Regions from separate parts of the Spirillospora sp. NPDC047418 genome, predicted to be linked through region 1. Evidence: riboswitches for the same ligand, from Rfam matches in the RefSeq annotation. Region 1 holds a riboswitch; the other holds the start of a gene.
What was found. Region 1 has a riboswitch for ZMP and ZTP ahead of ABZ806_RS08915 (bifunctional methylenetetrahydrofolate dehydrogenase/methenyltetrahydrofolate cyclohydrolase). Riboswitches for the same ligand answer to the same signal wherever they lie in the genome.
Positions count from the first base shown of each region.

Region 1 (15,212 bases):
CGTCGGGCTCGTTGGTGGCACCAGCGGGCGCGGCCTTGGAGACATCGTCAACCAGAGATGCCAGCGCAGGTGGTGTTCAGGCCGTGTTGCAGGCCGAGCCAGGTGCGAGTGAGTAGATTGACCAGGCGTTTCACGTCGTGGACCGCCAACGAGAGCATGCCTGGGGCAGCGGGTGGATCATCGCCGGGACAGGCGGGTGCCAATCGTGCCACCGGTGGCGCGGGCGCAGACGGCGGTGCGGCGCGGGCGGCAGTGCGGCCGCAAATGGCGGTGCGGCTTGGGCGGCGGCGATGGCGCAGACGGCCAGGGCGGCCAGGGCCAGCACGAGGTAGCGAAGCAGCGTCGGGTAGGTCCTGACCTGGGAGTGGTCCAGCCCGAAGGCGGCTTTCCGGTCTGGAAGTCCTCCTCGATCGGCCACCTGCGACCGGCGATCCGCACAAGTGTCCGCAGCATCACCAGCCGCCGTCCCTGGGGGACGAAGCACAGGTAGAACGCCACCTCGCGGACGCTTTTGGCATCGGGAGTCAGGCTCCGGGCAGGTCAGCAGGTAGCGGCGGGCATCGGCGGTGCCGATCCACGCCCCGGCGTAGCGGCGTTCGCCCTTGGACCCGACCCCGCACGAATCAATCACCCAGTAGTCCGAGGCCATCAGCGTCTTCAGCACGTCGTCGGCCCTGCCCTTGGCGGTCGGGCTGAAGGCGATCGGGGTGAAAGCGATCGGGGTGAAAGCGATCGGGGTGAAAGCGATCGGGGTGAAAGCGATCGGGGTGAAAGCGATCGGGGTGAAGGCGATCGGGGTGAAGGCGATCGGGGTGAAGGCGATCGGGGTGAAGGCGATCGGGGTGAAGGCGATCGGCGCCGACCTGGCGATTGCGATTCCCAGCACATAACCGGCGCCGACCTGCGGGTTCTCCAGCCATGCGCGTAGTTTCGGGTCGGCGCCGTAGACCTCGTCGCCGGTCACCCGCGGCGGAAGCCGTTGTTCGGCGTGCAGATCAGCCAAGACAAACCCTCAACCGCCGATCTGGCCGCCCAGTTCAGGCTTGGTCGCGGACACCACCTGTCTGGGGTACCTGGTCGCGTTCGCCCCGGTCGGGGTCGGTGGCTTGCTCGCGGGGCGTTCCTGGCCTCGGAACGGGACATGATCACCGTCGTGACGGGCCCGTCCCGCTCGATCCGCGCCGCCACGCGGCCTCCCACGGCGGCCTTGCGGATGGCGCTGGCACCGCTCTCCGGGCGGGCGAGCGCCACCAGCGCGTGCCCGGCGGCGGTGGCGAAGTTGCAGTACACGACGTTGATGGCGTTGGAGACCCGGCCCGCGCAGCGGACGTACTGGCGTTTGACGCCGACGGTTCGGGTGCCCACCTTTTTCTCCTGTCCGGACTCGTCCAGGATCGCGGCCGCGTCGCCGTCGTCCAACCGCTGGCACACCAGCGTCCGGACCGCAGCCATCGCGGCCATCGCGGCCATGGTGCCCATTTGGCTGCGTTCAGCAGCTGCTGCATCCTGCCGGGCGTGGCGTCGCCGGCGTGTCGGCGATGCTCCAGCAGTTCTTGCGCGGCAGGTCGCTCATCAATGCGCAACATATTTGCGGAGCTGGGTGCAGGGTTTCCACCTGCGAAAGCACTCGGCCATCAGGCCCATCAACTCACCGAGGTGACGGGCCATGCCCCGACCTCGACCATGGCGACGGCAGCCGCCAAGAATTCTTCTTGCGTCACAATTCGAGGATCATCGGGCGGCCGTCCTACGTTACGGACACCGGCCGCTACCGGCTTAGATCACGATCTCGGGCTGCCGTGGTTAGGCGGCTTGGAGCCAGGGTGGTGGGTGGGTGGTGGTGTCGGGTGGGGCTTTGATGCGGTAGGTGTGGCGTCCGTTTTGGGTGGTGATGTGGATGCGGTCGGGGTTGGCTGCTTTCCAGCGGTTGTGCCATCCGCAGGTGAGGGTGAGTTGGTCGATGTCGGTGGGGTTGTGGCCGAGGGCCCAGCCGTGGACGTGGTCGACTTCGCAGAGGGTGCCGGGGACTTGGCAGCCTTCGGCGGCGCAGGTGGGGTAGAGGGTTTCCAGGACTTGGCGTTGGCCGGGGCTGGCGAATCGGACGCGGTGGCCGAGGTAGAGGGGGGTGTTGCGGTGTCCGAGGAGGAGGGGTGAGACTCCGGCGGTGAGGGCGATGCGGCGGGCTTGTGCGGCGGGGATGGGTGTTCCGTCGGTGAGGCGGGCGGGGGTGGTGGCGCCGGTGAGGGTGTCCAGGTCGCAGATGACCGTCACCTTGGTGGCCTTGTGTCCGCCCGACAGGACACTGCTCAACGCGGCGGCGGTGCGTTCGGACACGTCGCGCCGGTCGTCGGTCCCGGCGGGCTTGGCGAGCGGGGTGAGGGTGCCGTCCCAGATGGCGGCGTCTTCGGCGTTCAGCCAGCCTCGGATGTAGCGGCCGCCGTCCAGGGATCGGGTGGAGTCGATCCAGGAATGCTCGTAGCCGCGGCGGGTGTCGGTGTCGGGGGCCTGTTCGCGGCCGTCGCGTTCGGCGATGACGTCGCGGATGCGGCGGCCGAACGAGGCGACCTTCCCCGCCGAGCACCCCTGATCGACCAGACCCAGCAGAATGTCCTGCGCGGCCGCGCAATCGGCGTCGTCGAGGCGGGTGACGGCGCCGGCGATGGTGGCGGCGTACCCGGTGGACAGGGTCCCGGCCGTCCAGCGTCCGGTCACTTCGGTGAGGCGGTGCCGCTGCCGGGCCAGGGTCACCCGCTCCTTGGCGCGGGCATCGCGCATCCCGAGGCGGGACCGCAGCCACGCCCGGGTGGAGGGGAAACCCCACCGTTGCACCTCCCGGCCCCGATCCACCACACCCACCAGGCCGGCGAGCGCCGCCTCCTGCAGATCACCGGCCACAGCGAGAGCCTCCGCCAGCCCCATGCACGCGGCCGCGGAGTCGGGTGGGGTGCGGCGGGCGAGTTCGGCCGCGATCGCCGACGCGGCGTTCACCAATTCGGTGGTGGACGCCGCAGCAAGGTCGATCCCGGCCGCTTCCATGACCCCCATTTTACCTGACGCAGCCCGCTATTACATCGAATACCGATTCGAATATTGCCGTTTCTGCGTCACTCGCGAAAGTACGACAAATGTCACCATGAATGGAATTTCGGGAATCTCGGACATCACTTCTTCGGGGATGGGTTGTGTAGGTAGTTCTTGGAGGGCGGCCCCGCACGCAGCGCCGTCCCCAGCACCTACTCCTTCGATAGCTACTCACACAGCACTCACCCAAGGTGCGCTCGCTCGGCGTCCGTTACTCGTGCGGCTGCTCGACCCCGCGAAAAAGGGTCCCTGAGTCATCAACCGACAGAAACTGGACGGCCAGCGATTGCAGAGGGTCTTTTCTGCAGTCGCGGGATTGCCGGCCGGAGGAAGCAGAGCGCTTGCAACCTGTCTTCCGCGACGGTCGGCCGGTGTTCGGGAGCCTCGATGAGCCGCTCCGATCACTCGAATGGCCAGGGACGGCTTCGGGTGAGGGGTGCGGTTGGCGGGGCCGTCGTCGGACGGTATGGGCTGACGGTCACGTCCGGAGACGACAGGCTGCGACTGGACGAGCTGGCTCGCCTGATCGGAGGGACGCTCAGCGGCCGGTTGTGCCGTCGATGAGTTCGCGAAGGATGTCCGCGTGGCCGGCGTGACGGCCGGTTTCCTCGATCATGTGGGTGAGCGCCCAGCGGACGCTGGGGGCGGAGCGTCCCGGCCTCGGCCGGGGAATCGGTGTGGCAAGGTCGGTGCACCCGTCGAGCACCTCGTTCGCGCGCTCGACCGTCTCGCGGTAGCGGGCGACGACATCGGCCACACTGTCCGTCGGCGCTGCCTTGAACGTCGCCTGCCAGTTGGTGACGTCGTCCCCGAGGAAGAGCGCGCGTTCGACGAATGTCAGGTGGTTGAGCAGGCCGAGCAGGTTCGTGCCGGACGGTACAGCAGCCGTCCGCACCTGCGGTTCTGGAGCGCCTTCGACCTTCGCGGCGATCGACGTCCGTAGGTAGTCGAGGAATCCGCGCAGCACCTCCGCCTCGCTGCTTCCGGTCCGGGGCGGCGGGGTATCGGAGCGGCGCTTGCGGCCGGACGTGGCGGGCACGGTGACTCCATCCTGCGATACGTGTCGAGACGTTGTGGGCGGTACGACACTCAGCTTTGCCAGCTCGCCACGATGAGGCCTGAATCCTTGCGGTTTCAGCAAAGGCCGACTCACCGACGCTCGCGGAGTTCAACGGGCATATGGCCAGTGACAGGTCGGCGGAACTGCCGCGCAGTTCGGCTGGCGCCCCAGAACTCGCGGGCTTCCAGTCCGCGCAGCGCCCGCTCGCCGTCCCGGTAGGCAGCCATGAAGTCACCGAGGGCGTGGCGGACGCCGGTGGCCGCGGCCACCGGCGACCCAGCGGCGGTGCCCCGGCAATCCCTCGGCCAGCGGCCACGCCGTATGTCGGTCGTCCTCCGGGCAGCGGGTCGGCGCACAGGCGGGCGGTCGGGCGGGCGGTCGGCTGGCTCGAGCAGTTCCTGTACGCCGACCTCGTCCCTGGAGGCTTACTGAGGTCGTGCGATCGTGCCCGTCGATCGTCCCCACTAGCCATACCCACCAGCTCCGCATGCCCACCGCGCCCACCATCTGCGGACGCCTGCCGTACTCACCAACCGGGTCCAACCAATGCGCACGCCGGCCGTGCTTGCCATTTGTGCTCAGGGAGCCACCGCAGAGGGCGGCATGCCTGGGCGGGGGGCGGAGACGGGACGAGCCCCGGGCCTGGTGGGGTCCGGGGCTCGGCTGCTCGGTGGGTCAGATGAGGCCGAGCTTGCGGACGGCGTCGCGCTCCTCGGACAGCTCGTTCACCGTGGCGTCGATCTTGGTGCGGGAGAAGTCGTTGATGTCCAGGCCCTGGACGATCTCCCACTTGCCGTCCTTCGTGGTGACCGGGAAGGACGAGATCAGGCCCTCGGGGACGCCGTAGGAGCCGTCCGACACGACCGCCATGGACGTCCAGTCGCCGTCGGCGGTGCCGTTCACCCAGGTGTGGACGTGGTTGAGAGCGGCCGACGCGGCGGACGCGGCGGAGGAGGCGCCGCGCGCCTCGATGATCGCGGCGCCGCGCTTGGCGACGGTCGGGATGAAGTCGTTCTCCAGCCAGTTCTGGTCGTTGACCGTCTCGGCGGCGTTCTTGCCGGCGATCTCGGCGTGGAAGATATCCGGGTACTGGGTCGCGGAGTGGTTGCCCCAGATCGTCATCTTCTTGATGTCGGCGACGGAGACGCCGGCCTTCTTCGACAGCTGCGCGAGGGCGCGGTTGTGGTCGAGGCGCGTCATCGCGGTGAAGCGCTCGGCCGGGACGTCGGGAGCGTGCGACTGCGCGATGAGGGCGTTGGTGTTGGCGGGGTTGCCGACCACCAGCACCTTGACGTCGTCCGCCGCGCCCGCGTTGATGGCCTCGCCCTGCGGCTTGAAGATGCCGCCGTTGGCCTCCAGCAGGTCGCCGCGCTCCATGCCCTTCGTGCGCGGGCGGGCGCCGACGAGCAGTGCGACGTTGACGCCGTCGAACGCCTTGGTCGCGTCGTCGAAGATGTCGATGCCGGACAGCAGCGGGAACGCGCAGTCGTCCAGCTCCATCGCGGTGCCCTCGGCGGCCTTGACCGCCGGCGGAATCTCCAGCAGGCGCAGGCGTACGGGCACGTCCGCGCCGAGCAGGTGCCCGGACGCGATGCGGAACAGCAGTGCGTAGCCGATCTGGCCCGCGGCGCCGGTTACGGTGACGGTGACTGGGGTGCGCGTCATTGTCCTTCTTCTCCTGCAGTGACCTGACGGGGCTCAGGCGGCCATCCTTCGAACCCGACCGCCGAAGAGCCGCGCCGCCGCGGTTTCTCTCGCCGTCGAGATAGTTCCGGCTCAGGCTATCGCGCGGCACCTACCCGCCGACGCCCAGGTACACCCACCGGCATGCCGTCCCGTCCCCGAGCATGCGAAAGGCCGTCCCGGACGGACCCGGGACGGCCTTGACGGCCCTAACCCAGCATGCGGGGGGCACGGTGAGCAGGCGCCCTCCCCGACCACGCGGGGAGCGCTCATCCGCGTCCTATCCGTTGATCTTCTTCTGCAGGTTGGTGTCGAGCGCCGCGAGGAACTCCTGCGTCGTCAACCAGGGGGTCTCGCGCCCGACCAGCAAAGCCAGGTCCTTGGTCATCTGACCGTGCTCGACCGTCTCGATGCAGACCGCCTCGAGCTTGCGGGCGAAGTCGATGACCTCGGGCTGGTTGTCGAGCTTGCCGCGGTGCTCCAGGCCACGCGTCCAGGCGAAGATGGACGCGATCGGGTTGGTCGACGTCGGCTTGCCCTGCTGGTGCTGCCGGTAGTGGCGGGTCACCGTGCCGTGCGCGGCCTCGGCCTCGACGGTCTTGCCGTCCGGGGTCATGAGGACGGACGTCATGAGGCCCAGCGAGCCGTAGCCCTGCGCGAGCGTGTCGGACTGGACGTCGCCGTCGTAGTTCTTGGCGGCCCAGACGAACCCGCCCTCCCACTTGAGCGCGGCAGCGACCATGTCGTCGATGAGCCGGTGCTCGTAGGTGAGGCCCTTGGCCTCGAAGTCCGACTTGAACTCGGTCTCGTAGATCTCCTGGAAGAGGTCCTTGAACCGGCCGTCGTAGGCCTTGAGGATCGTGTTCTTCGTCGACAGGTACAGCGGCATCTCGCGGCTCAGCGCGTACCGCATGCTCGTCCGGGCGAAGTCGCGGATGGAGTCGTCGTAGTTGTACATCCCCATCGCGACGCCGCCGCCGGGGAAGTCCGCGACTTCCATCTCCATCGGCTCGGAGCCGTCCTGCGGGGTGTAGGTGATCGTCACCTTGCCCGGGCCGGGGACGACGAAGTCGGTGGCCTTGTACTGGTCGCCGTGGGCGTGGCGGCCGATGATGATCGGCTTCGTCCAGCCGGGGACCAGGCGGGGGATGTTGGAGGTGACGATCGGCTCGCGGAAGATCACGCCACCGAGGATGTTGCGGATCGTCCCGTTCGGGGACCGCCACATCTTCTTCAGGCCGAACTCCTCGACGCGCGCCTCGTCGGGGGTGATGGTCGCGCACTTGACGCCGACGCCGTGCTCCTTGATGGCGTTGGCGGCGTCGACGGTGACCTGGTCGTCCGTGGCGTCACGGTGCTCGATCCCCAGGTCGTAGTACTTCAGGTCCACATCGAGGTAGGGCAGGATCAGCTGGTCCTTGATGAATTTCCAGATGATCCGCGTCATTTCGTCGCCGTCGAGTTCGACGACCGGGCCGGCTACTTTGATCTTGGGCATGCTTGTGCTGTCCCTTTCCTACACCTGGCCAGCAGTCCTTGTAAGGCTCAACTGGCTAGGCTAGCCGAGGCGGTCATGCGGTCTAGACCTGGCCTGGCCCCGAACGCCTCTACCTGGGACGACGCACTAGCCCGGCGGCCCGTTTCCGGGCGGGGGACCCGCCGCGGAGCGGCGTCCGGTGATGAGCAGCCGGATGCCGCGGGCCACCGCCGTGAGCGCGATCAGGATGCCGAACGCGCCCGCGAGTGCGAGGCCGGTCTTGTTCATCGGCGGGACGCTCAGCGACACGAACGCCACCATCTCGCCGAGGATGACGAGCGTCCAGCAGTCGACGGACCGGCTGCGGACGGCGAGCGGGCCAAGCTGCGACTCCGGCAGCAGCAGCCGGGCGAGCGCGCCGATGAGCAGCGCGGCGGCCATCAGGCCGGAGCCCTTGCGGAAGTAGTTGAAGGCGCACAGGGTCAGCCCGGCCCCGACCCCGCTGAGCACGAACAGGTACGGCAGTTGCGCCAGCCAGTGCGGCGCGGCGCCCCTGCGGCGCGGCGCCTTCCGCCGGCGCCGCTGCACCTGAGTGCTCATGCACCTCACGGTATCGCCGATCGAGGGACGGGACGACATCGCTCACGCAGAACCCATGCGACGGCAGCGCACCTCCGGAGACCCATCGCGCCCCGACACGACGCGGCGGCTCCGGAAGTCCGGTGCGGCGCTTCCGGAATCGCGACACAGGGCACCCTCGATCGCAACGGAACGCAGCCGCGACCGCGATGGAACGGTCCGTCTTGTCGCGCGGCGCCGGGAATAGGGATGTGACGGAAGGTGCCCGGGTGATGCCCGAGAGGCCGGAATCCCTTGTCCCATCGGTGCTACTCGCCAGTAGGAGGGTGTGACGGCACGGCGCCCGGGTAACCCGGCAGACAGGGGTCGCTAACTAGCTGGGAGGACTGCCGTGGAGGGGCCGTTCATGCGGATCGAGGACAGCGGGCTGGTGATGCCGTTGCGCCCCGACGTTACGACGGTCGGGAGAGGGAGAGGAGTCGACGTACGCCTCGACGACCCGAGTGTGTCCCGTTTGCACGCAGAAATCGTCCGACGTGGTCCGTACGTCTACGTGGTGGACATGGGCCTGTCCCGCAATGGGACCCGAGTCAACGGCAGGCCGATCGCCCGCCGCGTCCTGGAGGACGGTGACGTCGTGAGCTTCGGCACGGCGCGCTGCCGGTTGGGGGGCATCCCCCGTGAGGAGGTCGACCCGGACGTCGAACTGCGGCGCGCCGTCGCGCCCGAGCTCACCCGCCGCGAGGTCGACGTGCTGACCTCGCTGTGCCGTCCAGCCCTGTCCGACGAGGCGTTCGTGGCCCCCGCCACGGCACGCGACATCGCCGGCGAGCTGGTGGTGACGGAGGCGGCCGTCAAGCAGCACCTGCTGCGCCTCTACCAGAAGTTCCGCATCCCCGAGGGCGCCAACCGGCGCACCCGGCTCGCCAACGAGGTCATCGCGATGGGCCTCGTCCGGCCGCTACCGCCGGTGCACGTCCCGCACCAGGGCCGTCCGCCGATGGACGGCCGGGTCCCCGGCGTCCGGACGGCGGAGACCCGCAGGCCGGGCCACGCCCACGGGCCGAGCCGCCCGGCCCCTAGCACCGCCGGACGGAGGGCCAGCTGATGTGAACCTGCGGTCGCCCTCCCCGGCAGCGCGTACGAGGGCGGCCGCTGAACCTCCTGGACGGGGCCCGCGCAAGTGACGGCGCGGCCCCCCGGCCGGAGCAACGCGGAAGGGCCGCCACCTCGGTGCTGAGTGGCGGCCCGTTCACGTGCCAGTCGTTCTACTCAGTGGCAGGCGCGCTTGTCGGGTGTCAGGTGTTCCTGTCGGTGGCAGACGCGCTTGCCCGTCGCCAGGCGTTCTGCCCGATGTAGGGCACTCTGCTCCGGCGTCGGGCGTGTTCTACTCGGCGGGCTTCTGTTCGGCGGCCTCGACGACGTTCGCCAGCAGCATGGCGCGGGTCATCGGGCCGACGCCGCCGGGGTTGGGCGCGACCCAGCCGGCGACCTCGCGGACGTCGGCGGCGACGTCGCCGGCGAGCTTGCCGTCCACCCGGGAGACGCCCACGTCGAGGACGGCGGCGCCCGGCTTGACCATGTCCGCGGTGATGAGGCCCGGGACGCCGGCGGCGGCCACGACGATGTCGGCGGCGCGGGTGTGCGCGGCCAGGTCGCGGGTCGCGGTGTGGCAGAGCGTGACGGTCGCGTTCTCGGTGCGGCGGGTCAGCAGCAGGCCGAGCGACCGCCCGACCGTGATGCCGCGGCCGACGACGGTGACCTCGGCGCCCTTGATCGGGACGTCGAAGCGGCGCAGCAGCTCGACGATGCCCTTGGGCGTGCAGGGCAGCGGGCCCGGCTGCATCAGGACGAGCCGGCCCAGGTTCGTCGGGTGCAGGCCGTCGGCGTCCTTGGACGGGTCGATGCGCTCCAGCACCCGCTGCTCGTCCAGACCCTTCGGCAGCGGCAACTGGACGATGTAGCCGGTGCAGGCGGGGTCGGCGTTCAGCTCGGCGACGACCTGCTCCACGTCGTCCTGGGTCGCGGTGGCGGGCAGGTCGCGGCGGATGCTCTCGATCCCGACCTCGGCGCAGTCGCGGTGCTTCATGTTGACGTAGGAGTGGCTGCCCGGATCGTCGCCGACCAGCACGGTGCCGAGCCCGACGGTCACGCCGCGGTCGCGGAGCGCCTCGACGCGCACCTTGAGGTTCGAGCGGATCTCGGCGGCCGTGGCCTTGCCGTCCAGAATCTGTGCCGTCATGCGTTCCTCCGCGTGGATCTGCCGGTTCTCGCCGGTTCTCGCCGGTTCTCGGACCGCCCCGCAGGACCGAGCCCGGCTCGAGGTCCCGTCCACCCAGGCGCGCGGTGTCCGGACTGTCGTTCGCTCCCCGGTGGTGATCCACCTTGCCGCGCCAGTCGCGTGAAAACCCATGGTAACGGGCGAGTGGCACCCGGAAATCGGGGCCGAGTGGCCCTGCCGGGGCCCGCCGGGCGCCTTCTAGCGTGGTCGGCATGAGCGACGCATGGTTCGAGCGGCCCGTCCTGACCGGGCGATATGTGCGGCTGGAGCCGCTGTCCCGCGAGCACGCCGCGGGCCTGTTCGAGGCGTCCAAGGACCCGGACGTCTGGACGTGGCTGAACGAGCCGCAGCCCGCGGCGGTCGGCGACATGGGCGTGCTCGTCGACAAGGCGCTGGCCGAGTGCGAGCGCCGCGCGCGCCTGCCGTGGGTGCAGATCGACGCGGCGACCGGCGAAGTGGCGGGGACGACGTCGTACTACGAGATCGCGCCGTCCCACCGCGGACTCTGCATCGGCAGCACCTGGCTCGGCGCCCGATGGCACCGGACGGGGGTCAACACCGAGGCGAAACTGCTCCTGATGGGACGGGCGTTCGACGACCTCGGCGCGATCAGGGTCGGCTGGCACACGCACGTCCGGAACACCAGGTCGCGGGCGGCGATCGAACGGCTCGGCGCCTCGTTCGAGGGCGTCCACCGCAAGCACCGGATCCGGCCGGACGGATCGATCCGCGACACCGCCGTCTACGGGATGACCGACGAGGAATGGCCCGCGGCCGCCGAAGCCTTGCAGGCCCGGTTGCGCTAGCTCGGTGGAAGGCTCGACCGACCCTCGCGGAGCGACTGCGTCGGCGGGACGGGCGGTGAGTCCTGCGAGCGGCCGCGCTAGTCATCCGCGCCGCTGCGCCAAGCTTCCGCGCGGCTGCGCCAATCCTCCAGCGGCTGCGCTAGTCCTCTGGGCGGCTGCGCCAACCTTCCGCGCGATTGCGCCAATCCTTCGCGTGGCCGCGGCTAGTCCTCGCGTGGCCGCGGCTAGTCCTCGAGTGGCCGCGGCTAGTCCTCGAGTGGCTGCGGCTAGTCCTCGGAGCGGCTGCGCCAGGCGAGGACGCGGTCGGTGCCGTGCCAGCCGAGTTGCGCGGCGAGCATGGCGGCCACGAACGCGGCGACCAGCCCGATCACCTGCCGGGAGTCCATCAGCAGGGAGTCGACCAGGTAGATCGATCTCAGCATGAGGGCCAGCAGCACGTCCATCGCGCCTCCATCACGGGATGCCCGCGCCGGAGTCAAGGGAGCGTCATGAGGGGCGCGGCTGCGCCGAGGCTACCCGCAGCCGCGAAGTGCAAAATCCGCAGCTGAACCCGGTGCGGCGGTGTCGCACGCCGCACCGGGTTCGCCGCGGGTCGGCGCAAGCCGATCGGTACGAACCGGTCAGTGCGGGCCGGTCAGTGCGGGCCGGTCAGTGCGGGCCGGCTAGTGGAAGAAGTGCCGGACGCCGGTGAAGTACAGGGTGATCCCGGCTTTCCGTGCCGCCTCGATCACCTTGTCGTCGTTGACGGACCCGCCGGGCTCGACGATCGCCTTCACGCCCGCCTCGGTCAGCACCTCGATGCCGTCCGGGAACGGGAAGAACGCGTCGGACGCGCCCACGGCGGACGCGGTGCGCTCGGCGCCGGCCCGCGCGACCGCGAGCTTGGCGGAGTCGACCCGGTTGACCTGGCCCATGCCGACGCCGACCGTCGCGCCGTCGGCGGCGAGCAGGATCGCGTTCGACTTCACCGACCGGATCGCCCGCCACGCGAACGCGAGGTCGCGGAGCGTGGCCTCGTCCACGGCCTCGCCGGTCTTCAGCTCCCAGGTGGACGGGTCGTCGCCGGACGCGTCCACGCGGTCGACGCCCTGCAGCAGCACGCCGCCGTCGATGCGGCGGTACTCGGTCGCGCCGGCCGGGGCGTCCGGGCAGACCAGCAGCCGGACGTTCTTGAACCGGTCCTTCAGGACGGTGACGGCCTCGTCGTCGAAGGACGGGGCGATCACGACCTCGGCGAAGCTCTCGGTGACCTGCCGGGCCATCGCGGCGGTCACCGGACGGTTCGCCGCGATCACGCCGCCGTAGGCCGACACCGGGTCGCAGGCGTGCGCCTTGCGGTGCGCCTCGGCGATGTCGGCGCCGACCGCGATGCCGCACGGGTTGGCGTGCTTGATGATCGCGACGCAGGGCTCGGTGAAGTCGTAGGCGGCGCGGCGTGCGGCGTCGGTGTCCACGTAGTTGTTGTAGGACATCTCCTTGCCGTACAGCTGCTCCGCGCCGGCCAGCCCGGTCTCGCCCGGCGAGCGGTACAGGGCGGCGCGCTGGTGCGGGTTCTCGCCGTATCGCAGGGTGTTCGAGCGCTCCCAGGTGGCGCCGAGGAAGTCGGGCCACCGCGTCTCGGCGGCGGTCTCGTCGGGGGCGTAGCCGCTCGCGAACCAGGAGGCCACGGCCACGTCGTAGGACGCGGTGTGCGCGAACGCCCGCGCGGCGAGGCGGCGCCGCTCCGCCAGGGTGAAACCGCCGGCCCGCACCGCGTCCAGGACCGTCCCGTAGGCGGACGGGTCCACGATGACGGACACGCTCATGTGGTTCTTCGCGGCGGCGCGCACCATCGTCGGGCCGCCGATGTCGATCTGCTCGACGCACTCGTCCGGCGTGGCGCCCGAGTCGACCGTGTCGGCGAACGGGTACAGGTTCGCGACCACCAGGTCGAACGGCTCGACGGCGAGGTCTTCGAGCTGCTGGAGGTGGTCCTCTTTGCGGCGGTCGGCGAGCAGGCCCGCGTGCACCTTGGGGTGCAGGGTCTTGACCCGTCCGTCCAGGCACTCGGGGAAGCCGGTGAGCTTCTCGACCTTCATCACCGGGACCCCGGCGGCGGAGATCCGGCCGGCCGTCGACCCGGTCGAGACGATCTCCACCCCGGCCTCGTGCAGGCCGCGGGCCAGCTCCTCCAGCCCGGTCTTGTCGTACACGCTGATCAGCGCACGCTTAATCGCCACCCGACTCACCGGCCGAGCTCCCCTCATGGTCGTCGGAAATTTCCTGGTCGTCGACGTTGCAGCCGTCGAAGTTGCAGTCGTCGGCGGTTCCGGTCGTCCGAAGTCCCCGGCCGTCGGCACTTCCCATCCGTCGACAGTTCCTAGCCGTCGGCAGTTTCACTGTCGGACGCGTCGCCGCAGGTCGCGCACTTCAGCGAGACCCGTCTGCCGCGCGTCGTCCAGCCGTCGCGGGCGAGCCGTCCGACGACGTCGACGAGGAGCCGGCGCTCCACCTGCTTGATCCGCTCATGCAGGGAGTCTTCGTCGTCATGCCAGCCCACGGGAACGGTCTCCTGGGCGATGACGGGTCCGGTGTCCACACCTTCGTCGACGAAGTGAACGGTACAACCCGTGACCTTCACGCCGTACGCCAGGGCCTCCCGTACGGCGTGGGCGCCGGGGAACGCGGGCAGCAGCGCGGGATGGGTGTTGACCGTCCGGCCGCCGAACCGGGCCAGGAAGCGCGGGCCGAAGATCTTCATGAAGCCCGCGGAGACGACGAGGTCGGGTTCGTGCACCGCGACGGCCTCGGCGAGCGCCGCGTCCCAGTCGTCCCGGGACGGGAAATCAGGGATGCAGAGCGTGAAAGTGGGCAAACCCACACGTTCTGCGCGTTCAGTTCCCGCGATATCGGGGCGGTCCGCCCCCACAGCCACGACTTTCGCCCCGTAGGCTGGATCCGCGCACGCGTCGAGCAGCGCTTGTAGGTTGGTCCCCGCGCCGGAGACGAGGACGACGAGCCGGGCGGACACCATGACTCCCAGTTGGACGTTGACGGGGTGTGCGGCCGACACGAAGCCTATCGGGCCGGTTCGGCGCCGCCATCATCGCAGAGCACCCCACGGGCCAGGAGGAAACGAACGTGAGCGAGCAGCGGGACCGTGAGGTCCGTCCCGAGGACCGCCCGGACGGGCGGCCGGCGGGAGAGCCGCCCGCGGGGCAGACCGAGACGCGGCAGGCCGGCGTGCGGGCCCTGTGGCTCGGCGGCATCGCGCTGGTGACCGCGCTGTTCTTCTACCCGCTCGGCCTGGTCCTCGGCATCGCCGCCCTCGTCGTCGGGATCAAGGCCCGGCGCGCGGCCCGCGGAACGGGCGGGGCGGGCGGCATGCGGGCCGCCGTTCCGGGCGCCGTCCCCGGCATGGTGATGGGCGGTATCGGCCTGGCGATGTCGCTGGTGATGGTCGCGGGGGCGATCGTCCTGCGGACGGAGTTCAGCGGCTACTGGGACTGCGTCAACGCGTCCAACACCCACACCGACGAGCAGGCGTGCCGCGACGAGTACTACCCGAAGATCGAGGACAAGCTCGACCTGCCGCGCGGCTGGATGAACAAGTACGGCGACCTGCTCTAGCCGCCTCCCACCGACTCGGCCTAGTCGTCCTGGTCGGGCTCTTCGCGTAGGACGTAGATGGCGCCGCCGCGGTTCTCGGTGCGGCTCGGGTCCGCGCGCGGCGGCGGGACGGGCCTGCGCGACTCCCCGGGCTCGGGTTCGGGCTCCGGGTCGTCCACGATGTGGCCCTCGACGACGACCGTGCCTTCGCCGCTCGGCGGCGGCGGGGGCGGGGACGGCGGCGGGGTCGGGGGCGGTCGCCGCCGGCCGCGATCCTCGGCGGGCTGGCGCTCCTCGACGAGGTCGGGCAGCGGGTCGCTCCGGCGGCGGGGCCGCCGCGGGGCGAGGACGGGCTCGGCCTCCTCGAACTCCACCGGATCCGGCGCGTGCGGAGACCTCGATGCAGCCCTCGACGCAGCCCTCGGCGCGGCCGGTGGGGGCTGCGCGGCCGGCTCGTAGTCACCCGGGACGGGCGCCGACAGCGGCACCGTCGCGGGCCTCGGCGAGACGGTCCGCTTCGCCTTCTTCGCCTTCTTCGCCCTCTTCGGCCTGGTCTTCCCGGCCTCGGCGCGGGCCGGGCGCCGCAGCACCATGGAGTTCGCCACCCACGCCGCGATCGCCGCCGAGATCCCCACCTCCAGGGCCGCGAGCAGGCCC
Region 1 covers NZ_JBEYTW010000010.1:94,990-110,201, forward strand. The annotation lists gene ABZ806_RS08875 (transposase family protein) at 131-1,003, opposite strand; gene ABZ806_RS08880 (transposase) at 961-1,470, opposite strand; gene ABZ806_RS08885 (HNH endonuclease signature motif containing protein) at 1,804-3,036, opposite strand; gene ABZ806_RS08890 (DinB family protein) at 3,620-4,120, opposite strand; gene ABZ806_RS08895 (malate dehydrogenase) at 4,817-5,806, opposite strand; gene ABZ806_RS08900 (NADP-dependent isocitrate dehydrogenase) at 6,105-7,322, opposite strand; gene ABZ806_RS08905 (DUF3017 domain-containing protein) at 7,449-7,901, opposite strand; gene ABZ806_RS08910 (FHA domain-containing protein) at 8,314-8,988, shown strand; gene ABZ806_RS08915 (bifunctional methylenetetrahydrofolate dehydrogenase/methenyltetrahydrofolate cyclohydrolase) at 9,268-10,122, opposite strand; ZMP/ZTP riboswitch at 10,207-10,291, opposite strand; gene ABZ806_RS08920 (GNAT family N-acetyltransferase) at 10,374-10,967, shown strand; gene ABZ806_RS08925 (hypothetical protein) at 11,234-11,410, opposite strand; gene purH (bifunctional phosphoribosylaminoimidazolecarboxamide formyltransferase/IMP cyclohydrolase) at 11,630-13,195, opposite strand; gene purN (phosphoribosylglycinamide formyltransferase) at 13,327-13,980, opposite strand; gene ABZ806_RS08940 (hypothetical protein) at 14,088-14,576, shown strand; gene ABZ806_RS08945 (cell division protein PerM) at 14,597-15,212, opposite strand, start outside.

Region 2 (15,212 bases), on a different contig from region 1:
CCGAGCCAGCGCAGCGGTTCGGGCTCCCAGCGGCGGACGCGGCGGTCCACCCACGGCAGCGCGGTCAGCGCGGTGTCCTCGCGCAGGACGAGGTCGCGGAGGGTGCGGCCCGCGAGGTTGGCGGTCGCGACGCCGTGCCCGGTGTAGCCGCCCGCGTGCCCGATCCCGCTCGCGTGGTCGAGGACGACGGCCGAGCACCAGTCGCGCGGCACGCCGAGGACGCCCGACCAGGCGTGGTCGACCCGCCCCTCGCCGGCGACGGCCGGGAACATCGCGGTCAGCATCGTCCAGAGGGCGTCGATCGTGGCGGGATCGGTGCGGCCGCCGTCGTCGACGCGGGACCCGTACCGGTAGGGGCGGCCCCGGCCGCCGAACGCGATGCGGCCGTCGGCGGTGCGCTGCGCGTAGGTGTAGTAGTGCGCCATGTCGCCGAGCAGCTCGCGCCGCTCCCAGCCGATCGCCTTCCACGCCGCGTCCGGCAGCGGCGTCGTGACGATCATGGAGCTGTTCATCGGGAGCCAGTCGCGGCGGTGGCCGGGCAGCCCGGCGGTGAAGCCCTCGGTGGCGCGCAGCACGTAATCGGCGGTGACGGTGCCGCACGGGGTGACCGCGGAGGCCGCGCCGCCGCGGCGCGGGTTGATCCGGACGACCGGCGTCCGCTCGTAGATCTCCACGCCGAGCCCCCGGACCGCGGCGGCGAGACCGCGGGCGAGGGCGGCGGGCTGGACGCGGGCGCAGTGCGGGCTCCACGCCGCGCCGGTCGCGCCCTCGACGCGGACCCGGTCGTCGCGCTCGGCGGCGGGCAGCGGGACGAGGTCGCCGTCCGCCCAGCCCCAGGCGCGGGCCTCCTCGACCATCGCGGCGAGCCGGGCGCGCTGGGCGGCGTTGCGGGCGACGTGCAGCACGCCGCCCTTCACCAGGCCGGCGTCGATGCCCTCCGCGGCGGCGACGCGGACGACCTCGTCCACCGCCCCGAACATGGCGCGCTGCAGCGCGATCGCGGCGGGGCGGCCGTGCCGGGCCGCGTACCGCTCCCGCGACCCGGCGATCTCGCCCAGCACCCAGCCGCCGTTGCGGCCGGACGCGCCGAACCCCGCGAACTCGCGTTCCAGCACGACGATCCGCAGGCCGGGGCGGGCGCGCTTGAGGTAGTAGGCGGTCCAGAGGCCGGTGTATCCGGCGCCGACGACGCAGACGTCGGCCGTGCGCGGCCCGGGGAGGCGGGGGCCCGGCTCGGGGCGGCCGGCGTCCCGGTACCAGAAGGAGACGCCGCCGTTGCCGGACCCGGCGGCGAGGGGCGCCCGGCCAGTGGAGGAGCTCATGCGCACATACTGCTGTATTCCGTAGCGAAATCAACAGGTGGCAACGGATTCTATGGGACGGCGTCGATGATTCGACGGGATCCGATCCAGCGGGAGCGGTCCGCGGCGTAGTAGGCGGCGCCGTCGGGGCCGGACGGGCCGTCCCGCCACCGCCGCATGCCGAGCTGCAGCGCGATCTCCGCCGAGGCCGTGTTCGCCGTGTCGATCTCGGCGGTGATCCGGTGCACGCCGACCACCCCGAACGCGTAGTCGAGCACCGCGCGGGACGCCTCCGCGGCGAGGCCCTCGCCCCAGTGGTCCGGCTCCAGGCTGTAGAGGATCTCGACGTCCACGCCCCGGCCGAGCGGCCCCTCGTGGTGGCCGAGCCCGGCGACGCCGATCAGCGGATCGCCCGCCCCGGCGCCCGCCCCGGCACCGGCGGCGTCGGCCGCGTCGATCCCGGCCGACCAGCGGGCCGGGCGCAGCCCCCACAGCCCGTAGCCCTCGGTGGCGAAGTCCCGCTCGCTCGCCTCGATGATCTCGCTGACCTGGACGGGCGTGACCATCCGGTCGTCGAACAGGTGGCGGCGGACGAGCGGGCCCGTCCAGTGCGTCAGCAGCGCGCGGTGGTCGCGCATCGAGACCGGATGCAGCGCGAGCCGCACCGTGCGCAGCACCTCACTCATCCGCGTCCCCCGGCGGCCACTCGGGCGGGTCCTCGCCGTCGGGGAGGCCGACCCGGAACACCCGGAGCTGCAGCGCGAGCGCCTGGTAGTAGCCGACGAGCGTGACCAGTTCGACGACGGCGGCGCGGCCGAGCGTCGCGACCGCCTCGGTGAACACGGCGTCGGCGAGGTCGCCCTCGGCGGCGAGCTGCCGGGCCGCCTCGTACACGACGCGTTCGCGGACGTCGCCGAGCAGCGGCGCGCGGCCGGCCCGCAGCGCGTCCGTCTCGGCGTCGGTGAGGCCGTGCCGGCGGCCGATCCGCTCGTGCGCGTACCACTCGTAGTCGGACCGGGCGTGCGCGGCGACGACCAGCGTGGCGATCTCCCGCTCCCGCTTGGTGAACGCCGTCCGGAAGCGCAGCGCGGCCCCGAGGTCCTGCAGCGGCAGCCCCACCGACGGGCTGTAGAGCATCGCGTTGAAGGGGCCGTGCAGCCGCCCGATGTCGTCGGCCATGCCGAACGGCGGGGTGCGGCCCTCGGCGCGGGGGCCGCCGGTCACCGCCTCGTACACGGCGCGCTGCTCGTCGGTCAGCGAACCGGGCAGCAGCAGCGGCAGCCGGGTCGCGGACGGGCCGCGCCGCGGTCGGTCGTTGACGTGCTCACCGCTCACGGGGTCGATCACTTACCGAACGCTAGGCGGTCGGCGCGGGCGGCTCAACCCCCGGTCCGGAATGTGAAACCGCGGGCTCAGGGTGACGTGGCGGTCGCGTGACACGCGGCCGCTGGCAGGATGGCCGGGTGACCGGCATCTACGACGACCCCTGGGCGTACGAGCTGGCGTGCTCGTTCCGCGACGTGCCGGCCGAGGTGGACGCGCTCCTCGGCTGGTGCGCCGGGCTGGGCGCCGGGCCCGCGACGGTGCTGGAGCTGGCCGCCGGGCCGGCCGAGCACGCCCGCGAGTTCGCGCGGCGCGGGCTGGCCGCGACGGCGCTCGACCTGAACCCGGCGATGTGCGCCCACGCCGCCCGCGAGGCCGGGCGCGCCGGCGTCGAGGTGGAGGTCGTCCAGGACGACATGACCCGGTTCGACCTGGGCCGCCGGTTCGACCTCGTCGTGACCATGCTCGACTCGACGTCCCACCTCATGACGCTGGACGCGTTCGTCGCGCACCTGCGCCGCGCCGCCGCGCACCTGTCCCCCGGCGGCCTCTACATCGTGGAGATGTCGCACCCCCGCGACCGGCTCGGCGACGACCCGAGCGTCAGCACCGGCTGGACGGTCGAGCGCGGCGGCGTCCGGGCGAGCGTGCGGTGGGGCGAGCCGTCCGACGAACTCGACCCCGTCACCCAGATCGCCGACGACCACGTCACGATGACGATCACGGACGGGGACGGCACGCGGGTGGTCCGCGACGTCGTCCCCTACCGCTTCTGGACCGCCACCGAGCTGGACGCCGCGATCCGCCTCGCCGACGGCCTGCGCACGGTCGCCCAGTACGGCGACTTCGGGACCGGAGAGGGCACCGTGGCCCTCACCGACCCCGAAGCCTGGCGCATGATCACGATCCTGCGGCCGGCCTAGGGCGCGGGCGCCCAGCCGGGCATCGGGTAGCCGGCGAGCAGTTCCCGGATCTTCCCGGCGACGCGTCCGGCGACCGCCTCGTCCTGCTTGGCGGTGCCCAGCACGACCTCGTCGATCCACGCCGCGATCTGCGGCATGTGCTCCTCGCCGAGCCCCCGGGTGGTGATCGCGGCGGTGCCGAGCCGCAGCCCGGACGGGTCGAACGGCTTGCGCGGGTCGAACGGCACCGCGTTGTAGTTCAGCTCGATCCCGGCGCGGTCCAGGGCCTGCGCCGCCGGCTTCCCGGCGACGCCCTTGTTCGTCAGGTCGATCAGGACGAGGTGGTTGTCGGTGCCGCCGGAGACCAGGTCGTAGCCGCGGTCGACCAGCGCAGCGGCCAGCACCTGCGCGTTCGCGACGATCTGCCGGGCGTACCGGGAGAAGTCCGGCTGCGCCGCCTCCTTCAGCGCGACGGCGATCGCGGCGGTCGTGTGGTCGTGCGGGCCGCCCTGCAGGCCGGGGAAGACCGCCTTGTCGACCGCCTTCGCGTGCTCGGCCGTCGACAGGATCATCGCGCCGCGCGGCCCGCGCAGCGTCTTGTGCGTGGTCGTGGTGACCACGTCCGCGTGCCCGATCGGGGACGGGTGGGCGCCGCCCGCGATCAGCCCGGCGATGTGCGCGACGTCGGCGGCGAGCACCGCGCCGGCCTCCCGGGCGATCTCCGCGAACGCCGGGAAGTCGATCGTCCGCGGGATCGCGGTGCCGCCGCACCAGATCAGCTTCGGCCGCTCCTTCAGCGCCAGGTCGCGGACCTGGTCCATGTCGACCCGCCCGGTGTCGGCGCGCACGTCGTAGCGGACGGGCCGGAACCACGTGCCGGTCGCCGACACCGACCAGCCGTGCGTGAGGTGCCCGCCCATCGGCAGCGACAGCCCCATCACCGGGTCGCCGGGCTCCAGGAACGCCATGTAGACGGCGAGGTTCGCGGGCGACCCCGAGTACGGCTGGACGTTGGCGTGCTCGGCGCCGAACAGCTCCTCGGCCCGCCGGATCGCCAGCAGCTCGATCGGGTCGACGTTCTGCTGGCCCTCGTAGTACCGCTTGCCGGCGTAGCCCTCGGAGTACTTGTTCGTCAGGACCGACCCGGTGGCCTCCAGGACCGCCGGCGACACGTAGTTCTCGGACGCGATCAGCCGGAGCTTCTCGTACTGGCGGCGGGCCTCGGCCTCGACCAGCCCGGCGATCTCGGGATCCCGGTCCTGCAGGTGGGGGACGGGCGGTTGGTGCATCGTGGGCCTCCGCGCTGCTCGCGCCGGGACGTTCGGGCGCCCCGGCGAAGGGGACCCGTACACCCAGGCGCGCGGCGTGCGGACTAGTTTCGCTCCCCGGTGGTCGTCTCCACCTTGACTGCGCCAGTCACGTGCCCGCCATCATATCGGGCCGCCCGCGCCCTCGCCGGGACGGAGACGACGAACAGCCCGCCCAGCAGGAGCAGCGACCCGGCCGCGACCGGCACCGGCATCCGCTCGCCGAGGACGGCGATCGCGAGCGCGGCGGCGACCAGCGGCTCGGCGAGGCTGAGCGTCCCGGCGGTCGCGGCCGGCACCCGGCGCAGCCCGGTGACGAAGGACATGTACGCGGCCGCCGTCGCGGCGATCCCGAGCCAGGCGACCAGCACCGCCGAGCGGGGCTCCGCGAGCGACGGCAGCTCCGCGGCCGTCCAGGGGAGCAGGGCCGCTCCTCCGATGAGCAGCGTGACCGACACGGCGGCGGCCATGCCCACGTCCCGCCTCGTGAGGACCTTGGCGGACACGGTGTACACGCCGAAGCACGTCCCGCCCACGAGGCTCAGCACGATCCCCACCGGGTCGGCGTGGACGGCCGCCCCCGGCACCGTCAGCAGCGCGACACCGCCGACGGCGCACGCCGTGCCCGCCCACCACCTGCGGCTGAGCCGCGTGCCGAGGACGAGCCGCTCGCACAGCCCCGTCGAGACGGGCGCCAGCCCGAACACCACGGCGGTCGCGACGGCGGCCCCGGTGCGGTCGACCGCGCTGAAGAACGCGGCCTGGAAGATCCCGGTCGCGGCGGAGGCCGCCACGACCGGAGGCCACGCCCGCCGCCCCAGCGCGCGGAACGCGCGCCGGTCCGCCACGAGCACCAGCACGGCGAGGACGACCCCGCCCGAGAGGATCCGGGCCCCGCCGACCGCCACCGGGCCCGCCTCCGGCCCGGCGAGCACCTGCGCGGGACCGACCGTCCCCCAGAGCACCCCGGCCGCGAGCACGAGCAGCGACCCGGACAGATTGCTTCGTCGATCCATACGCCCGAAGCTAGAAGGAACTACGGACGTCTCCATACTCAGCCGTGATTCATTCGGCCAGGGACATCACAACCGTCAGATGTTCGCCTTCGACCTGTCACGGCGGTGCCGCGCCGCCGGGTGTTCGGCGTCAGCGCCGATCGGGCATCGGAAGTTCGGCCTGCTCCACCGGCTGGACGTAGTCGTAGACGACGATCGTCCGGACGTCCACGAACTCCTTGCGCCGCGCGAGCCGGTCGAGCACGAAGTCGCGCAGGTAGGCGGTACTCGGCACGGCGACGTGCATGAGCAGGTCCTCGTTGCCCGTGACGACGAAGACCCCGACGGCCTCGGGCATCGCGGCCATGCCGTCCCGCGCCGACTCGATCGCCTCCCGCGACTGCGGCCTGATCCGGATCGAGATCAGCGCCTGCACGCCGCGGCCGAGCCGCTCGAAGTCCACCGCCGCGTGGAACCCGGTGATGACGCCCCTCGCCCGCAGCGCCCGCGTCCGCTCCAGGGCGGTGGACGGAGCGATACCCACCGCCTCGGCCAGTTCCCGGTTCGTCTGCCGCCCGTCCCGCTGCAACCGCCGCAGGATCGCCTGATCGACCGCGTCCACCGCCACCCCTCCCGAACCGACCGCCCGAAGCCGAACTCCCGCACGCGAACCACGCCCGAAAGCCCCCTACCCCCGAACATTATTCGCCCGCCACCGGACACGCACGAAAACGACTGAGGCCCAGCCCTCTTGGACTGGACCTCGACCACGGGAACACGGGCAGGCACGCGGAGCGAGCGCCGGCGAGCGCAGCGGGCATGCCCGGCGACGCAGGCGACCGCAGCGACGCCACACCGCCGCCACGGGCACAAAAGACCGCAACGGCGGCGTGAGGATCGCCTGCGTCGCTGACGGGGGTTCCAGGGGTCGCCCCCCTGGAGTCAGCGGGCCGCGGCCTCCATGGCCTGCTTCACCGCGGCGCGCTTCTCGCGCAGCTTGGCGAGGGCCTCCTCCAGGATGGCCTCGCCGTCCTCGTCGCTGCGGCGCTCCTTCACGTACGCGAGGTGCGTCTTGTAGGGCTCGGTCTTCGGCGGCGCCGGGGGGTTCGCCGAGTCCTGGCCGGCGGGGAACCCGCAGCGGGGGCAGTCCCACGTCTCGGGGACGGCGACGTCCGTCGCGAAACTGGGGCGGGTCTCGTGCCGGTTGGCGCAGTAGAAGGTCACCCAGACGCGGGGGGCGGCGTCGCCGCGCTCCGCCTCTCCCATCGGACCGGCCCCGACACGGCTGCCCCGAATCGCGTTGCCACTACCCACGGATTACTCCTCGCTCGGTGTTCCGCGGCCGTCCGTGACCTCCTGGGACGGCGCGGTGATCGCATGTGCCAGACGGGTGGGTCAGCCGACGCCCTTGTGCTTGAACAGCAGTCCCAGCACGATGATCGAGGCGAACCACAGCACCCCGACGCCGACCGTCAGCCGGTCGAGGTTGCGCTCGACCACGGACGACCCGCCCAGGGACGACGACACGCCGCCGCCGAACATGTCCGACAGGCCGCCGCCCTTGCCCTTGTGCATCAGGACGAGGACGACCATCAGCAGGCTCGTGACGATGAGCACGATGGACGATGCGATGATCATTCTTCAACGCCTTTGTCTGTAGGTCGGGGACGGAGGGTCGGCCGGGCCGGTTTACCCGTCAGCTACGAAGGGTACGACGAACTGGCCGCTGGTTCGGCAAGAACCCCCAGTTGACGCAGAATTGATCAGTTTTGATCAGCCGGGGAGATCCCGGTACCGGCAGATTTTAACGAACTCTCCCGGGTCCAGGCTGGCACCGCCCACCAGGGCGCCGTCCACGTCGTCCTGCGCCATGAGCTTGGCGACGTTGCCGCCCTTGACCGAACCGCCGTACAGGATACGCACTTCGTCGGCCACTCCGCCGTCGTACAGCTCGGCGAGCCGCGTGCGGATCTCGGCGCACACCTCCTGCGCGTCCTGCGGGGTGGCGACCTCGCCGGTGCCGATGGCCCAGACGGGCTCGTAGGCGATCACCGTGCGGCGCGCCTGGGCGGCGGGGATCTTCTCCAGGCCGCCGTCGAGCTGGGTCAGGCAGTGCCGGACGTGCTCGCCGGCCTTGCGGACCTCCAGGCCCTCGCCCACGCACAGGATCGGGGTGATGTCGGCGGCGAGCGCGGCCCTGGCCTTGGCGTTGACGACCGCGTCGTCCTCGCCGTGGTACTGGCGGCGCTCGGAGTGCCCGACGGCGACGTAGGCGCAGGCGAGCTTGGCGAGCATGGCCGCGGAGACCTCGCCGGTGTAGGCGCCGGAGGCGTGCTGGGAGACGTCCTGCGCGCCGTACTGGAGCCCGAGCTTGTCGGCGTCCACGAGCGTCTGCACGGAGCGGAGCGCGGTGAACGGCGGGAGCACGGCGATGTCGACGGCGTCGTAGTCGGCGTCCTTGAAGGTGAACGCCAGCTTCTGGACGAGCCTGATCGCCTCGAGGTGGTCGTTGTTCATCTTCCAGTTGCCGGCCATCAGCGGCTTGCGGCCGCTCTGCCTGCCGGAAGAAGGGGTAGCGGGGGCCATCGGTCAGTCCTCCAGAGCCTGCAGGCCGGGCAGCGTCTTGCCCTCGAGGTATTCGAGGCTGGCGCCGCCGCCGGTCGAGATGTGGGAGAAGGCGGCCTCGTCGAAGCCGAGTTGCCGGACGGCCGCGGCGGAGTCGCCGCCGCCGACCACGGTGAACGCGCCGGAGTCGATCAGGCCCTGCGCGACGGCGCGGGTGCCGTGCGAGTACGGCTCCATCTCGAACACGCCCATGGGGCCGTTCCAGAAGACCGTCCGGGCGTCGGCGAGGCGCGCGGCGAACAGCTTGCCGGACTCGGGGCCGATGTCCAGGCCGAGCCGGTCGGCCGGGATCGCGTCGGCGGCGACCACGGCGTGGTCGGCGTCGGCCGCGAACGCGGTGGCCGCGACGATGTCGACGGGCAGCACGAACTGCCCACCTGTCTCCTTCGCCCGCCGCAGGTAGTCGCGGACGGTGTCGAGCTGGTCCTCCTCGAGGAGGCTCGCGCCGACCTCGTGGCCCTGGGCCTTGAGGAAGGTGAACACCATGCCGCCGCCGATCAGGATGCGGTCGGCCTTGCCGAGCAGGTTGTCGATCACGCCGAGCTTGTCGGACACCTTGGAGCCGCCGAGCGCGACCGCGTAGGGGCGCTCGACGTCCTCGGTGAGCTTCTTCAGCACCTCGACCTCGGCGGCGATCAGCCCGCCGGCGGCGTGCGGGAGCCGCCCCGGCACGTCGTAGACCGAGGCGTGCCTGCGGTGCACGGCGCCGAACCCGTCCCCGACGTAGATCTCGGCGAGCGCGGCCAGCCGGTCGGCGAACGCGCCGCGCTCGGCGTCGTCCTTGCTGGTCTCGCCCGGCTCGAAGCGCAGGTTCTCCAGCAGCGCGACGCCGCCGTCGGCGAGGCCCTCGGCGGCGGCGCGGGCGGAGTCGCCGACGACGTCGGACGCGAACGCCACGTCCGCGCCGAGCAGCTCGCCGAGCCGCCGCGCGACCGGGGCCAGCGAGAACTCGGGTTTGACCTGTCCCTTGGGGCGGCCGAGGTGGGCGCAGACGATGACCTTGGCGCCCTTGGCCCGCAGCGCCTCGATCGTCGGGAGGCTGGCCCGGATCCGCCCGTCGTCGGTGATCGCGCCGTCCTGCAGCGGGACGTTGAGGTCCGCGCGGACGAGCACCCGCCTTCCGGCGACGTCGAGGTCGTCAATGGTGCGCATCGGGATGCGATGTCCTTCCGTACACGGCCGAGCCGTGGCCGCGGCGCGCCCCGGCGGCGACGGCTACAGCTGCGAGCCGACGAGCTTGACGAGGTCGACGAGGCGGTTGGAGTAGCCCCACTCGTTGTCGTACCAGCCGACGACCTTGACCTGGTCGCCGATGACCTTGGTCAGCCCGGAGTCGAAGATGCAGGAGGCCGGGTCGGTGACGATGTCGCTGGAGACGATCGGGTCCTCGGTGTAGACGAGGTAGCCCTTCAGCGCGCCCTCGGCGGCGGTCCGGAACGCCTCGTTGACCTCCTCGACCGTGACCTCGCGGGAGAGGTTGACGGTGAGGTCGGTGGCGGAGCCGGTCGGCACCGGGACGCGCAGCGCGTAGCCGTCCAGCTTGCCCTTCAGCTCGGGCAGCACCAGGCCGATCGCCTTGGCGGCGCCGGTCGAGGTCGGCACGACGTTCAGCGCGGCGGCGCGGGCGCGGCGCAGGTCCTTGTGCGGCGCGTCCTGCAGGTTCTGGTCCTGCGTGTAGGCGTGGATCGTCGTCATCAGGCCCTTCTCGATGACGAAGTTGTCGTGCAGCACCTTCGCCAGCGGGGCCAGGCAGTTGGTGGTGCAGGACGCGTTGGAGATCACCGTGTGCCGCGCCGGGTCGTACTCGCCGTCGTTGACGCCGAGCACGAGGGTGACGTCCTCGTTCTTGGCCGGTGCGGAGATGATCACCTTCTTGGCGCCGTTGTCGGCGTGCACCTTGGCCTTGGTGGCGTCGGTGAAGAAGCCGGTCGACTCCACGACGATGTCGGCGCCGACGTCGCTCCACTTCAGGTTGGCGGGGTCGCGCTCGGCGAACGCCTTGATCGCCTTGCCGCCCACCACGATCTCGTCGGCCGTGGCGCGCACGTCCTCGGGGAAACGGCCGAGGATGCTGTCGTACTTGAGCAACTGGGCGAGTGTGGCGTTGTCGGTCAGGTCGTTGACCGCCACGATCTCGATGTCGGCTCCGCTGGCCTTCACCGCGCGGTAGAAGTTGCGGCCGATCCTGCCGAAACCGTTGATGCCTACTCGGATGGTCACGGAACGGCTCTCCCTCACGTCGTATCGCCCGGCGCGGGCCGGACTGTTAACTGCGGTGGATCCGGGGTTCTCCCCCGCCTTCGACCTTATCCAATGACCCGCCGGTAGCTTGACACCGGTCACGGGGAAATCACGGGGTGGCCCGGACTCCCCCGCCGGGGGGATCCGGTCGGCCGCTCTCCCCGGCCGCTCTCCCCGGCCGCGTCCTCAGCGCATCACCACTACACTCCCCGATCATGCGGCGCGGGTGGTTTGTCCTGATCATGGGAGCGGTGCTGGCCTGCCTCCCGGCGGCCGCCCCGGCGGCGGCGGTGGAGCGTGCCAAGCCGGTGGGCCGCGCGGACCGGCTCGCCGCCGAGCTCCGCCGCGACCCCGTCTACGTCACCGACCACGCGCCGCGGGCCCTGCCGGCGGACGCGGCCGACCGGATCAGGAAGGCGGTCGCCCGGCTCGGCACGCCCGTCTACGTCGCGGTGACGCCGACCTCCCTCGTGGAGAGGTACACCGCCCAGGACCTGGTCCCGCTGGTCCACGACAGCCTGAACCGCCCCGGCCTCTACATCGTGGCCGACCCGACGAGCACGGCGTTCTCCGCCGTCCAGTACGGCGGCACGACGCTCCCGGTGAAGGACGCGATGTACGCCGCGACCTCGGAACTGCCCTCCGACGCGGGCGCGGTCGCCACGATCGAGCGGTTCGCGGACATCGCCCTGTCCGGGCATGCCGCCGAGCGCCGGGAGAACGCGGGCCCGCGGCCGAAGTCGAAGATCCGCATCGAGCTGGACGCCCGCGACCGGTCGGAACGCGAGGCGAGACGCCGGGAATGGGGCGTGTTCGCCGCCGGCACCGCGCTGAGCGGCGCCGCGGTCCTGCTCCTGCTGGTGGGGCTGCGCAGGAGGGCGGCGACCCGCGCCGAGCGCGCCCGGACCGCACGGCTGGAGAAGGCGCGGACGAAGAACGCGCAGGCCAGGAAGGCACGTGCCGAGAAGCGGGGGAAGCGCCGGTGAACACCATCGCCCGGGTCCTGGTCGTCGCGGCCCTCGCGCTCGTCGCGCCGCTGCCCGCAGCCGTCCCGGCGGCCGCGAAGGAGCCGATCCCCGTCCCGTCCTATGCGCAGCACCGGCTGGAGCGGGTCGCGGCGGCGCTCGCCGAGGACCCCCTCTTCGTCGACCCCGACATGTCCACCGCGCTGGACGAGCCCGGACGCGCCCGCGTCCGGGCGGCGATGGACTCGACGGCGCGCGCGATCGGCACGCCCGTCTACGTGGTGATCATTCCGAACAAGTCCGGATCGGAGAGCGACGGCAGGGACAACGTGTTCCTGCACTGGCTCCATGACCGGCTCGGCCGCGACGGCCTGTACCTGATGGCCAGTTCCTCGGCCTGGTTCGAGGACGAGGCGTTCAACGTGCCGCGCCGGCTGACGTACATCGACGACGAGGGCATCCAGCAGCCCGCCGACTCCGAGCGCCGGTTCGCCGACCTCGCCGACCGGCTGGTCGCCTGGCTGGGGCTCGCCCGGACGGCGCCGTCGGCGTCCCCGAGGATCCCGGAACTGTACAGCTCGCCCGACCCGTTCGGGGCCGAGCATCGGCTGCGGCCCGTCGAGCCGGAGACCAAGGCCCCCTTCCTCACCGGCCTGCTGCTCGCCGGCCCGTTCGCCGGCGCGACCCTGTACGGGCTCGGCCTCGGCGCCGCCGCGTACCGGCGCCGCCGCCGCAGTCCCCGCCCGGCCGCGGTGAGTGCGGCCGTCGAGACGCATTCCGGCGCCCCGACCGAACCCACGGTGAAATGGCTGCGCCGCACAGGCCGCAGGGAGCTGGACCGGCTGCGCGAGCTGCTCCCCGATGCCGCGGAGAACCCCGGCCGCGCCTACGCGGTGTCCGCCTACGACGTCGCCCAGATCCTCTACGACGACGCCGGCGAGGACCCCGGCCGGGCGCTCGACCTCACCGGGGCGATCGTGCTGGCCCGGCTGGGACGGGCGGCGCTCGCCGGGAAGACCGCCCACCCGGCTCCGCCGTGCTTCGTCAACCCGCTGCACGGCCCCTCGGCACAGCAGCGGAAGATGCAGCTGGGCGGCACGCGCGCCAGGCGCCGTCCCGTCTGCTCGTCGTGCGCCGGCCGGAAGGCGCCGGTGCTGAAGGTCCCGGGCCCGGACGGCCCGCTCCCGCACTACGCCGTCCCCGGGGTCTGGAAGGACACCGGATTCGGGGCCGACGGCGACCCGATCCCACGCATCCAGGAGTATCTCGGTGTCGAGTGAACCGTCCCCCGGCGCGCGGCTGGCCGCGGAACTGCGGCGTTCCCCGATCTACGTCGACCCGTCGCTGGCCTCCGCGCTGCCGGAGGCCGAGCGCAAGCGCCTCATCGCCAAGTTCGGCAAGCTCTCCGTGCCCGTGTTCGTCGTCCTCGTCCCGCTGGTCAAGGGCGGCACGTGGAGCGACGACGACCAGCTCGTGACGGTCGTCCACGCCAACCTCGGCCGGGACGGCGTCTACATCACGTTCGGCAGCATCGGCGACGACCTGCGCGCGAAGGAGTTCGGCGGCGACCACGACGCACGCGAGGCCGCCTGGGCGGTGGCCTTCGACCGCGCCTACCGGGACGCGTCGCTCACGAGCCGCCTGGACCGCATCGCGGACCTCATGCTCTCCGGCAACGCCAAGAAGGAGTACGACCGCCAGAGCGCGGCGATCGACAAGCGCGCCAAGGAACGAGGCTCCGAGAGCCGGGGCGCGGGAGACGGCGGCTCCCCCGTCCTCCCGATCACGCTGGGCGCCGCGGGGATCGCGGCCGCCGGAATCGGCGGCCTCGTGCTGTGGCGGCGCCGCCGCATGGCGTCCGTCCGCCGCGAGGGCAGCGCGCTGCTCCTGCCCCGCACGGTCTTCGCCACGGCCAAGCGCGCCAGCGAGGACCAGCTCCGCGAGCAGGCGTCCCACGAGGTCATCGTCTTCGGCGAACTCCTGGACGGCACGGACGTCCCCGCCTCCGGCGAACGGGCCGGCGAGCTGATGACCAGGGCGCTGGACGCCTACCAGGCGGCCGGCAAGACCCTCGACCGCGTCCGCGGCGTCCCCGACCTGGCGGGCGTCCTCGTCCTCCTCGACCAGGGCCGCGACGCGCTCGCCTCGGCCCGCGCCCTCGCCTCCGGCGGCGCGGAGATCCCGCCGAGCCCGCTCTGCTTCTTCAACCCGCTGCACGGGGACGCGGCCGCCGAGATCGACTGGCGCCCCATCGGCTCCCGCCGGCGCCTGCACGTCCACGCCTGCCGGGACTGCGCCCGCTCCGCCCGCGCGAAGGAGACCCCCGACATCCTCATGGACCGCCGCGACGGCCGCGACGTCCCCTACTTCGAGGTGGACCCGGCCCAGAGCGTCTGGGCCGAAACCGGCTACGGCCAGCTACGCGACGACCTGGTCCACAGAATCCTCAGAGGCGATCTGAACCCCAAGTAACGCCCCCTGCGATCCCCTTCTGGACGACCGGGGAGTCACTGCAGCATGTCGGCGGTCAGGTTCGCCTCGGTACCGGGGATGCCCTGGTCGGTGGCGCGCTTGTCGGCCATGGCCAGGAGGCGGCGGATGCGGCCGGCGATGGCGTCCTTGGTGAGGGGCGGGTCGGCGAGCTGGCCGAGTTCCTCCAGGGACGCCTGCTTGTGCTCCAGGCGGAGGCGGCCGGCGTTGACGAGGTGGTCGGGGGCGTCGTCGCCGAGGATCTCCAGGGCGCGGGCGACGCGGGCGCCGGCGGCGACGGCGGCGCGGGCGGAGCGGCGCAGGTTGGCGTCGTCGAAGTTGGCGAGCCGGTTGGCGGTGGCCCGGACCTCGCGGCGCATCCGGCGCTCCTCCCAGGCCAGGACGCTGTCGTGGGCGCCGAGCCGGGTGAGCAGGGCGCTAATGGCGTCCCCGTCGCGGACGACGACGCGGTCGACGCCGCGGACCTCGCGGGCCTTGGCGTGGATCTTGAGGCGGCGGGCGGCGCCGACCAGGGCGAGCGCGGCCTCGGGGCCGGGGCAGGTCACCTCCAGGGACATGGACCGGCCGGGCTCGGTGAGCGAGCCGTGCGCGAGGAACGCGCCGCGCCAGGCGGACTCGGCGTCGCAGGCCGCCCCCGCGACCACGTGCCGGGGCAGGCCGCGGACGGGCCGGCCGTTGTTGTCGATGAGCCCGGTCTGCCGGGCGAGCGACTCGCCGTCCCGGAAGACGCGGACGACGTACCGGTTGCCCTTGCGCAGGCCGCTCGGCGCGAGCACGACGACCTCGGAGGTGTGCCCGAACACCTCCGCGATGTCCTTGATGAGGCGCCGCGCCGCGACCCCGGTGTCGATCTCGGCCTCGATCACGATGCGGCCGCTGACCAGGTGCAGGCCCCCCGCGAACCGCAGCAGCGTCGAGACCTCGGCTTTGCGGCAGCACGGCTTCATGACCGTGAGCCTGCTCAGCTCGTCCTTGACCACACCGGTCATCGCCATCTGATGAACCCTCCCCCTATCGGACTCCCAGCAGTGTGGCCGATGCCGACCACGCGGGACGTCACTCG
Region 2 covers NZ_JBEYTW010000009.1:49,831-65,042, reverse strand. The annotation lists gene ABZ806_RS07875 (NAD(P)/FAD-dependent oxidoreductase) at 1-1,322, opposite strand, end outside; gene ABZ806_RS07870 (GNAT family N-acetyltransferase) at 1,373-1,987, opposite strand; gene ABZ806_RS07865 (carboxymuconolactone decarboxylase family protein) at 1,980-2,648, opposite strand; gene ABZ806_RS07860 (class I SAM-dependent methyltransferase) at 2,765-3,547, shown strand; gene glyA (serine hydroxymethyltransferase) at 3,544-4,815, opposite strand; ZMP/ZTP riboswitch at 4,870-4,956, opposite strand; partial or broken gene ABZ806_RS07850 (DMT family transporter) at 5,001-5,849, opposite strand; gene ABZ806_RS07845 (Lrp/AsnC family transcriptional regulator) at 5,980-6,450, opposite strand; gene ABZ806_RS07840 (RNA polymerase-binding protein RbpA) at 6,771-7,142, opposite strand; gene secG (preprotein translocase subunit SecG) at 7,224-7,466, opposite strand; gene tpiA (triose-phosphate isomerase) at 7,602-8,414, opposite strand; gene ABZ806_RS07825 (phosphoglycerate kinase) at 8,418-9,605, opposite strand; gene gap (type I glyceraldehyde-3-phosphate dehydrogenase) at 9,669-10,673, opposite strand; gene ABZ806_RS07815 (hypothetical protein) at 10,910-11,680, shown strand; gene ABZ806_RS07810 (hypothetical protein) at 11,677-12,939, shown strand; gene ABZ806_RS07805 (hypothetical protein) at 12,929-14,131, shown strand; gene whiA (DNA-binding protein WhiA) at 14,167-15,144, opposite strand; gene ABZ806_RS07795 (gluconeogenesis factor YvcK family protein) at 15,206-15,212, opposite strand, start outside.
Region 2: it holds a riboswitch for ZMP and ZTP, as region 1 does, so the genes downstream of both, glyA (serine hydroxymethyltransferase) here and ABZ806_RS08915 (bifunctional methylenetetrahydrofolate dehydrogenase/methenyltetrahydrofolate cyclohydrolase) in region 1, are expected to answer to the same signal.